Regions from separate parts of the Nocardioides sambongensis genome, predicted to be linked through region 1. Evidence: riboswitches for the same ligand, from Rfam matches in the RefSeq annotation. Region 1 holds a riboswitch; the other holds the start of a gene.

What was found. A riboswitch is a leader RNA that binds a small molecule or an ion and turns the genes downstream of it on or off. The one in region 1 is predicted to bind cobalamin.
Region 2: linked by a shared signal. The riboswitch ahead of FIV43_RS16705 (ABC transporter substrate-binding protein) and the one ahead of FIV43_RS06875 (CbtB domain-containing protein) in region 1 are both predicted to bind cobalamin.

The regions. Positions count from the first base shown of each region.
Region 1 covers NZ_CP041091.1:1,470,588-1,473,984, reverse strand. Annotated here, with positions in the region: gene FIV43_RS06885 (cobalamin biosynthesis protein) at 1-877, opposite strand, end outside; gene FIV43_RS06880 (CbtA family protein) at 874-1,680, opposite strand; gene FIV43_RS06875 (CbtB domain-containing protein) at 1,693-1,914, opposite strand; cobalamin riboswitch at 1,977-2,097, opposite strand; partial or broken gene FIV43_RS23715 (cobyrinate a,c-diamide synthase) at 2,079-3,397, opposite strand, start outside.
Region 2 covers NZ_CP041091.1:3,564,904-3,568,300, forward strand. Annotated here, with positions in the region: gene FIV43_RS16700 (flavin monoamine oxidase family protein) at 1-754, opposite strand, end outside; cobalamin riboswitch at 1,026-1,208, shown strand; gene FIV43_RS16705 (ABC transporter substrate-binding protein) at 1,417-2,271, shown strand; gene FIV43_RS16710 (FecCD family ABC transporter permease) at 2,403-3,397, shown strand, end outside; gene FIV43_RS16715 (ABC transporter ATP-binding protein) at 3,395-3,397, shown strand, end outside.

The DNA of each region.
Region 1 (3,397 bases):
GCGCCAGCCTCCGCGCCCGGGACAGGTCGGCGACCTCGGGTGTCCGCCCGTCGCCCATCACCGCCCGATCCTCGACCCACTGGTCGCCGGGCGGTCCGTAGACGTTCCGGCCGCCGAGCCGGACGCCGAGTGCGCCCGCGAACGCGGCCTCCACCGGTCCCGCGTTGGGGCTGGGGTGGGCCGCGGCGTCCCGACGCCAGGCGCGCAGCGCGCCGGAGCGGTCCGGGCCGACCAGGCAGGTCAGCGCCGCCGACAGCCGGGAGCCCGGCAGGTTCAGTACGTCGTCGAGGCGGGCGCCGGCCCAGCCGAACCGCGCGTAGCGGGTGGACCGGTGACCGACCATGGCGTCGAGAGTGTTCGCGGCCCGGTGCGCCAGCAACCCCGGGACACCGGCCACCGCACCCCACACCAACGAGGAGACCACGGCGTCGGAGGTGTTCTCGGCCAGCGACTCGAGCGCGGCGCGAACGATCTCGGGCTCGGTCAGCCGGCTGGTGTCCCGGCCCACCAGGTTGCGCAACCGCCGCCGGGCCCCGTCCAGGTCGCCGGTGAGCAGCAGCGACTCCAGCGCCGCCACCTCGCGATCCAGCGACCTGCCACCGAGCACGGCCCAGGTCGCGGCGCCGACCAGCAGCGTGCGGGGGAGCGGTCGACGTACCTGCTCGGTCAGGGCGCCGAGGGCGATCGCGCCGCCGACGAGGACGCCGACGTGCACGGCGCCGGCCGGGCGGGAGTCCTGCCAGGTCCGCTGCTCCAGCACTCCCGCGACCCGTCCGAAGCCGGCGACGGGGTGGAGTCGCCGCGGATCGCCGAGCAGGCGGTCCGCGGCGAAGCCGAGCGCGAGACCGGCGGCCCGAGTCCCGGCGGCCCGACTCACAGGGTCGCGGCGAGCGCGCGGCGCCGGTCCTCCGCCCGGACGCGGTCGGTGAGGCGCCCGACGGACGCGACCAGGCCGACGCCGAGGGTGGCCCAGAGCGCGGCCAGGGTGAACAGCGAGGAGCGTCGGAAGTACCAGAGCGTGTCGGCGGGGAAGGCTCCCAGTTCGTTGACCGTGGGGAGCAGCGCGGCGGCGACACCGACCACCACCAGGTAGCCGAGGCCGGCCACGCCGACCGCGGTCCAGGGGTCGAGCCGGGTGCGCAGCCGGTTCGCGACCAGCACGGCCGCGATCATGGCGAGCACGGAGACCAGCAGCATCGCGAAGTACTCCGCGGTCCGGGACCCGATCGTGTCCCCGCTGCCGACGGCCGGAGGCGTCGCCGGGTACTTCAGGAACGGCACCAGAGCGACGGCGACGAAGCCGAGCCCGGCGACCAGCGCGGTGCTGGCGCGTGGCGACAGCGAGCCGAGCCGGCCGAGCGCGCCGGCGGCGGCCAGCGAGATCAGTCCGCCGAGCGCGGCGCCGATCGCCAGGGTGCCGGTCAGCAGCCCCCAGGACTTCTGGTTCTCCCGGGACACCTCGACCATGCCGGGCTCGTCGGCCTCGGCCTCCTCGGCGGCGATGTCGGCCGGGGTGGCGTCGGCGGAGGCGGCCTCCTCGAGCGCGATCGCGTCGTCGATGTGCGGCTCGCCGAGGGCGAAGGCGACCAGGAAGGCGATCAGGCCGGCGGCGAGGCCGGCGGCGAGGCCGCGGACCACGAAGGCGGCCGGCGTGAGGGCAGGGGTGTGCTGCGAGTCCACGACCGCAACCCCTCAGTGGCAGGGGTAGCCGAGCAGGTGGCGGGCGTCGTGCACCCACTCGTGCACGGCGTTGCCGGCCGGCAACGAGACGGCGCCCTGGTCGGCGCTGACGAAGAAGATGACCAGCATCGCGAGCAGGCCGACGAAGACCAGCCAGGTGCCGACCGCCATCAGCGGGACGGTGGGGAGCGCGACGGGCGAGCCGGCGACGGGGGCAGCAGACGACTGCGACATGAGTCCTCCTCAGGGATTCAGCGTCCCTGTCTCGACGTGGTGGAGTGTGCTCGCCGTCGGGTCTGACTCCACCACCCCTGGCCGGTCTCCCGGCCCGGAGGCGATGTCACAGTAGCGCGACTGTGCCGGACTTCCACCGGCTTCCTCGGGCGTGCCGGCTCAGCCTAGGGCATCGACGACAGCGCGTGCAGCAGTACGTCGCAGGTGTCCGGGGGCCGGACGGCGACCCGGATCCAGGTGTCGTCCAGACCGGGGAAGGTGTCCGCACGCCGGACCGCGATCCCGCGATGCCGCAGCACGTCGCGGACGCCGCGACCGGGCCGCGCCAGGACGAACGACGCGGCCGACGCGACGTGCTCCACCCCGAGGTCGGTCAGCCCGCGTTGCAGGTGGTCGCGCCACACCGCCACCGCCTCGGTACGACGCCGGGCCTCCGCCGCGGCCCAGGGACCCAGGCACGCCTCGACCGCGGCGGCGGCCGTGGTCGCCAGCGACCACGGCGTCTGGGCCCGACCGAGCGCGGCCACCGTCTCCGGCGGCCCGAGCAGGTAGCCGGCCCGAATCCCGGGGATGCCCCAGTGCTTGGTCAGCGAGCGGATCACCACCAGCCCGGCGCGGGACTCCCCGGTCAGGGAGGCGTCGGGGTCGTCGACGCAGTCCATGAAGGCCTCGTCCACGACGACCAGTCGGCCTGGGCGCAGCAGCGCACGGATCGTCTCCGGTGGGTGCAGCACCCCGGTCGGGTTCGTCGGGTTGCCGACGACCACGAGATCGGCGTCGGCGGGCACCGCCGCCGGGTCGAGCCGGAACGGCGCGGTGAGGACGTGCTCGGTGACCCGGTGACCGGCCTGCGCCAGCGCGGCGTGCGGCTCGGTGAACTGCGGGTGCACGACGACCGGGCGGCGCCACGGCCGGAGCCGGGACACCAGCGTGAAGGCCTCGGCCGCCCCGGCGGTGACCAGCACCTCCGTGCCGGGTCGCCGGTGGTGAGCGGCCACGGCGGCCGCGGCCCGGTCGGCGCTGGGGTAGCGATCGACCTCGTCCAGGGAGGCGAGCAGGGCGGCATCCAGCCACTCGGGACGGGGGCCGGCGAACACGTTCACCGCGAAGTCGAGGAGGCCGGTCCGGGCCTCCACGTCACCGTGGTGTCGCAGCGGGTCGGGGAGCGGATCGGGCTGTGGGCCGGGCTGCCGGTCGGGGATCGGGTCACGCACCGGCGCGCACCGCCTCGGCGAAGCGCGCGGCCAGCTGCGGGTGGCCGGCCCAGTGGGTGTGCAGGTAGGAGGCGTGCAGGGTGGCGGAGGCGAAGCCGACGACCTCCTGGTCGATCTGCCACGCGGGGGACGCGCCGGTGGGCGGACTGGTGGTGGTGCGGTGGAACTCGTGGCCGGTGACCCGCTCGCCGTGCCGGGTCAGCAGCGAGTCGGACACCGCGGTGGCGGTCGGATAACGCAGGGTGAGTCGCCCGCTCATCGCCGCGTCG
Region 2 (3,397 bases), 2.1 Mb from region 1:
CCGCCTCGCCGGCCACGGTGATCTCCTGCACCGGCGAGTCCAGCACCACCCGGTGGCCGAGCTCGGCGGCGAGGCGCTGCGGGATCTGGGCGGTGCCGCCGACGAACCGCTTCGTCTGCGCCCCGCCCTCGGACTCGCTGAGCAGGTCGGCGGTGACCCCGCAGGTCACCACGTTGAACAGCAGGCCGAGCAGGGAGACCTCGACGGTCGGCACCGCGAGGATGCCGACGGTGCAGATCTCGAGCAGCTCGCGGGCGAGCGGGGAGAGGCCCTGGGCGTCGTACCACTGGCCGACGGTGATCCGGTCCCAGATGTCGGCCTGCGGCGCTGCCCACGGCGCGGCGGCGTCCACGGTGGCGGCCATCGCGTCGAGCTCGCGGAGCACCCGCTCGACCGCGGCGACGTCCTCGCCGTGCGCCCGGTGGAAGGCGTCGCCGCGCAGCACCCGGCCGCCGAGCTCATAGCTGGTGTCGCCCTCCTCGAACTGGTCGTGCACCACGATGCCCAGCTCCGCGGCGAGCGCGCTCATCCGGTGGTGGGTGTCCCCGATCCACTGCGCGCCGAGCTCCAGGTGGACGCCGGGCGCCCACTCCTCGGTGAGGATCCGGCCACCCACCCGGTCGTCCGCCTCCAGGACGACCACCTCCCGCCCGGCGCGGCGCACCTCACGGGCGGCGGTGAGCCCGGACAGGCCGGCTCCGACCACGACGACATCGCTCTCGAGGACCACCGGGGACGGACCTGGGTTCGGCATGGAGGGAGCCTAGTGTCGACCGGTGTCGGGCGGCGCCGGAAATTCTTTCCGCCGATCTCCACGATTCCCGGGACAGAGCTTGGCCCGGCGTGCCATGATTCTTCCCGAGAACCCGAGGTGACCCGAGACGCCTCGGGTTCTCGCTATTTCTCCGGCCTCTGGTCGCCGGCCGTTCTCCACGCCGTTCTCCACGCCGTTCTCCATGCCGTTCTGCACGGCCGTGCCCCCGGCGCTCCTCCCTGGCTCCGGCCGGCCCGTGCTGGGGCGGGCCCTGTACGGTGCGAGTGCCAGTTTCTCCCCACCAGGAGAGAGGGAACCCGGTGAGAGTCCGGGACTGACGCGCAGCGGTATGGGTGACGCACGGAGCACGATGTCACTGGGCCCGAGGGCCTGGGAAGACGCTCCGCGGCGGCTGAGCCCGAGTCCGAAGACCTGCTGGCCCTCCCGGCGACCGCCGTGAGGTCACCAGGGCTCTCGCGCAACGGGCTCCGACCTCGAAGGACCGACATGCGTCGTATCGCCGTCGTGCTCACCCCGCTCACCTGCCTGGCGCTGATCACCGCCGGATGCGGACTCGACTCCGAGCAGTCGAGCGCCGCCGGCTCCACCGTCGAGCTGGACAACTGCGACCACGCCGTGAGCGTCGCACAGGCCCCGAGCGGGTGGTCTCGCTCAACCAGGGCTCCACCGAGGTGCTGCTCTCCCTCGGCCTCGCCGACCGGATGGTCGGCACCGCCACCTGGACCGACCCGGTGCTGTCCTCGCTGGAGGAGGCGAACGCGGACGTGCCGCGGCTGGCCGACAACGCCCCCTCGTTCGAGGCGGTCCTGGATGCCGAGCCGGACCTCGTCACCGCCTCCTTCACCAGCACCCTCGCCGAGGGTGGGGTGGCCACCCGGGAGCAGTTCGAGGAGCTCGGGGTCGGCACCTACGTGGCGCCCAGCGCCTGCGTCGGCAAGTCGGTGGTCTCCTCCGACGGCGCCCGCGACGAGCCCTTCGAGATCGAGCAGGTCTACGCCGAGATCACCGACCTGGCCGAGATCTTCGGCGTCGAGGAGGCCGGGGAGGAACTGGTCGCCGACCTCGCGGACCGCCTGGCGACCGCCGGCGAGACCGATGCCGGCGGCACCACCGCGCTCTTCTGGTTCGCCAACGCCGAGTCGCCGTACCTGGCCGGGTGCTGCGGCGCGCCGGGCCTGATCGCCGACGAGCTGGGGCTGGAGAACGTCTTCGACGACGAGACCGACGAGTGGCCGCAGGTCAACTGGGAGACGGTCGCGGAGCGCAACCCCGACGTGCTGGTCATCGGCGACCTCACCCGCCGGAGCCAGACCGCCGAGACCGCGGCCGCCAAGATCGAGTTCCTCGAGTCCAACCCGGTCACCCGGGAGATGGACGCGGTCCGCCACGGCCGCTACGTCACGGTCACCGGCGCCGAGATGAACCCGTCGCTGCGCACCGTGTACGGCGTCGAGAACGTCGCGGCGCAGCTGCGCGAGCTCGGCCTGGCCGGCTGAGCCCGGGGCCGGCGGTGTCCATGACCAGCCGTGTGGTCCGCGAAACGCGCGCGGGGTCGTCCAGGAGGCGGCCCGGGAGGCGGCCCGGGAGGCGGCCCGGTGCCGGCGCGCCCGGCGCGCGCGGGATCGGCGTGCTCTGGGTCGGCGCCGGTGCCTTGCTGCTCTGCTCGATCGCGGTGGCGATCACCATCGGTCCCTCCGACCTGGGACCCGGGGACGTGGCCGCGGTCGTCTGGTCCAAGCTGACCGGAGCGGAGTCGGGACTCACCCGGATCCAGGACGGCATCGTGTGGAACCTGCGCCTGCCCCGCACCCTGCTGGCGGCGATCTGCGGCGCCGGGCTGGCGGTGTGCGGAGTGATCCTGCAGTCCCTGCTGCGCAACCCGCTGGCCGACCCGTTCGTGCTCGGCATCTCCTCGGGCGCGTCGACCGGCGCCGTCTCGATCGTGGTGCTCGGGCTCGGCGCGGGATCGATCGGTCTCACCGGCGGGGCGTTCCTCGGGTCGCTGGCGGCCTTCGGTCTGGTGCTGCTGCTCGCCTTCGTCGCCGGCGGCACCACCGACCGGGTGGTGCTCGCCGGGGTCGCGGCCACCCAGCTCTTCTCGGCACTGACCTCGTTCATCGTCTACCTCGCCGCCGACGCCGAGCAGACCCGCAGCGTCCTCTTCTGGCTGCTGGGCTCGCTGGCCTCGGCCACCTGGGCCGACGTGACGGTGGTCGGGCTGGTGCTCCTCGGCTGCCTCGGGGTCTGCCTGGTCCGCGCCTCGGCGCTCGACGCGTTCACCTTCGGCCAGGACGCGGCGGCCTCGCTCGGGGTCGACGTGGCGCGGACCCGGCTCCTGCTCCTGGTGGTCACCGCGCTGATGACCGCCGTGGTGGTGAGCACCTCCGGCGCGATCGGCTTCGTCGGCCTGGTGCTGCCGCACGCGGCGCGAGCCCTGGTCGGCTCCCGGCACCGGGTGCTGCTGCCCACCGCCGCACTGATGGGGGCGGTCTTCCTGCTCTGGGTCGACACCGCCGCCCGGACCGTGCTGGACCCGCAGGAGCTGCCGGTGGGGGTGGCGACCGCCCTGATCGGAGTGCCGGCGTTCGTGGTGCTGCTGGCCCGGAGGGGGAGGGCCCGATG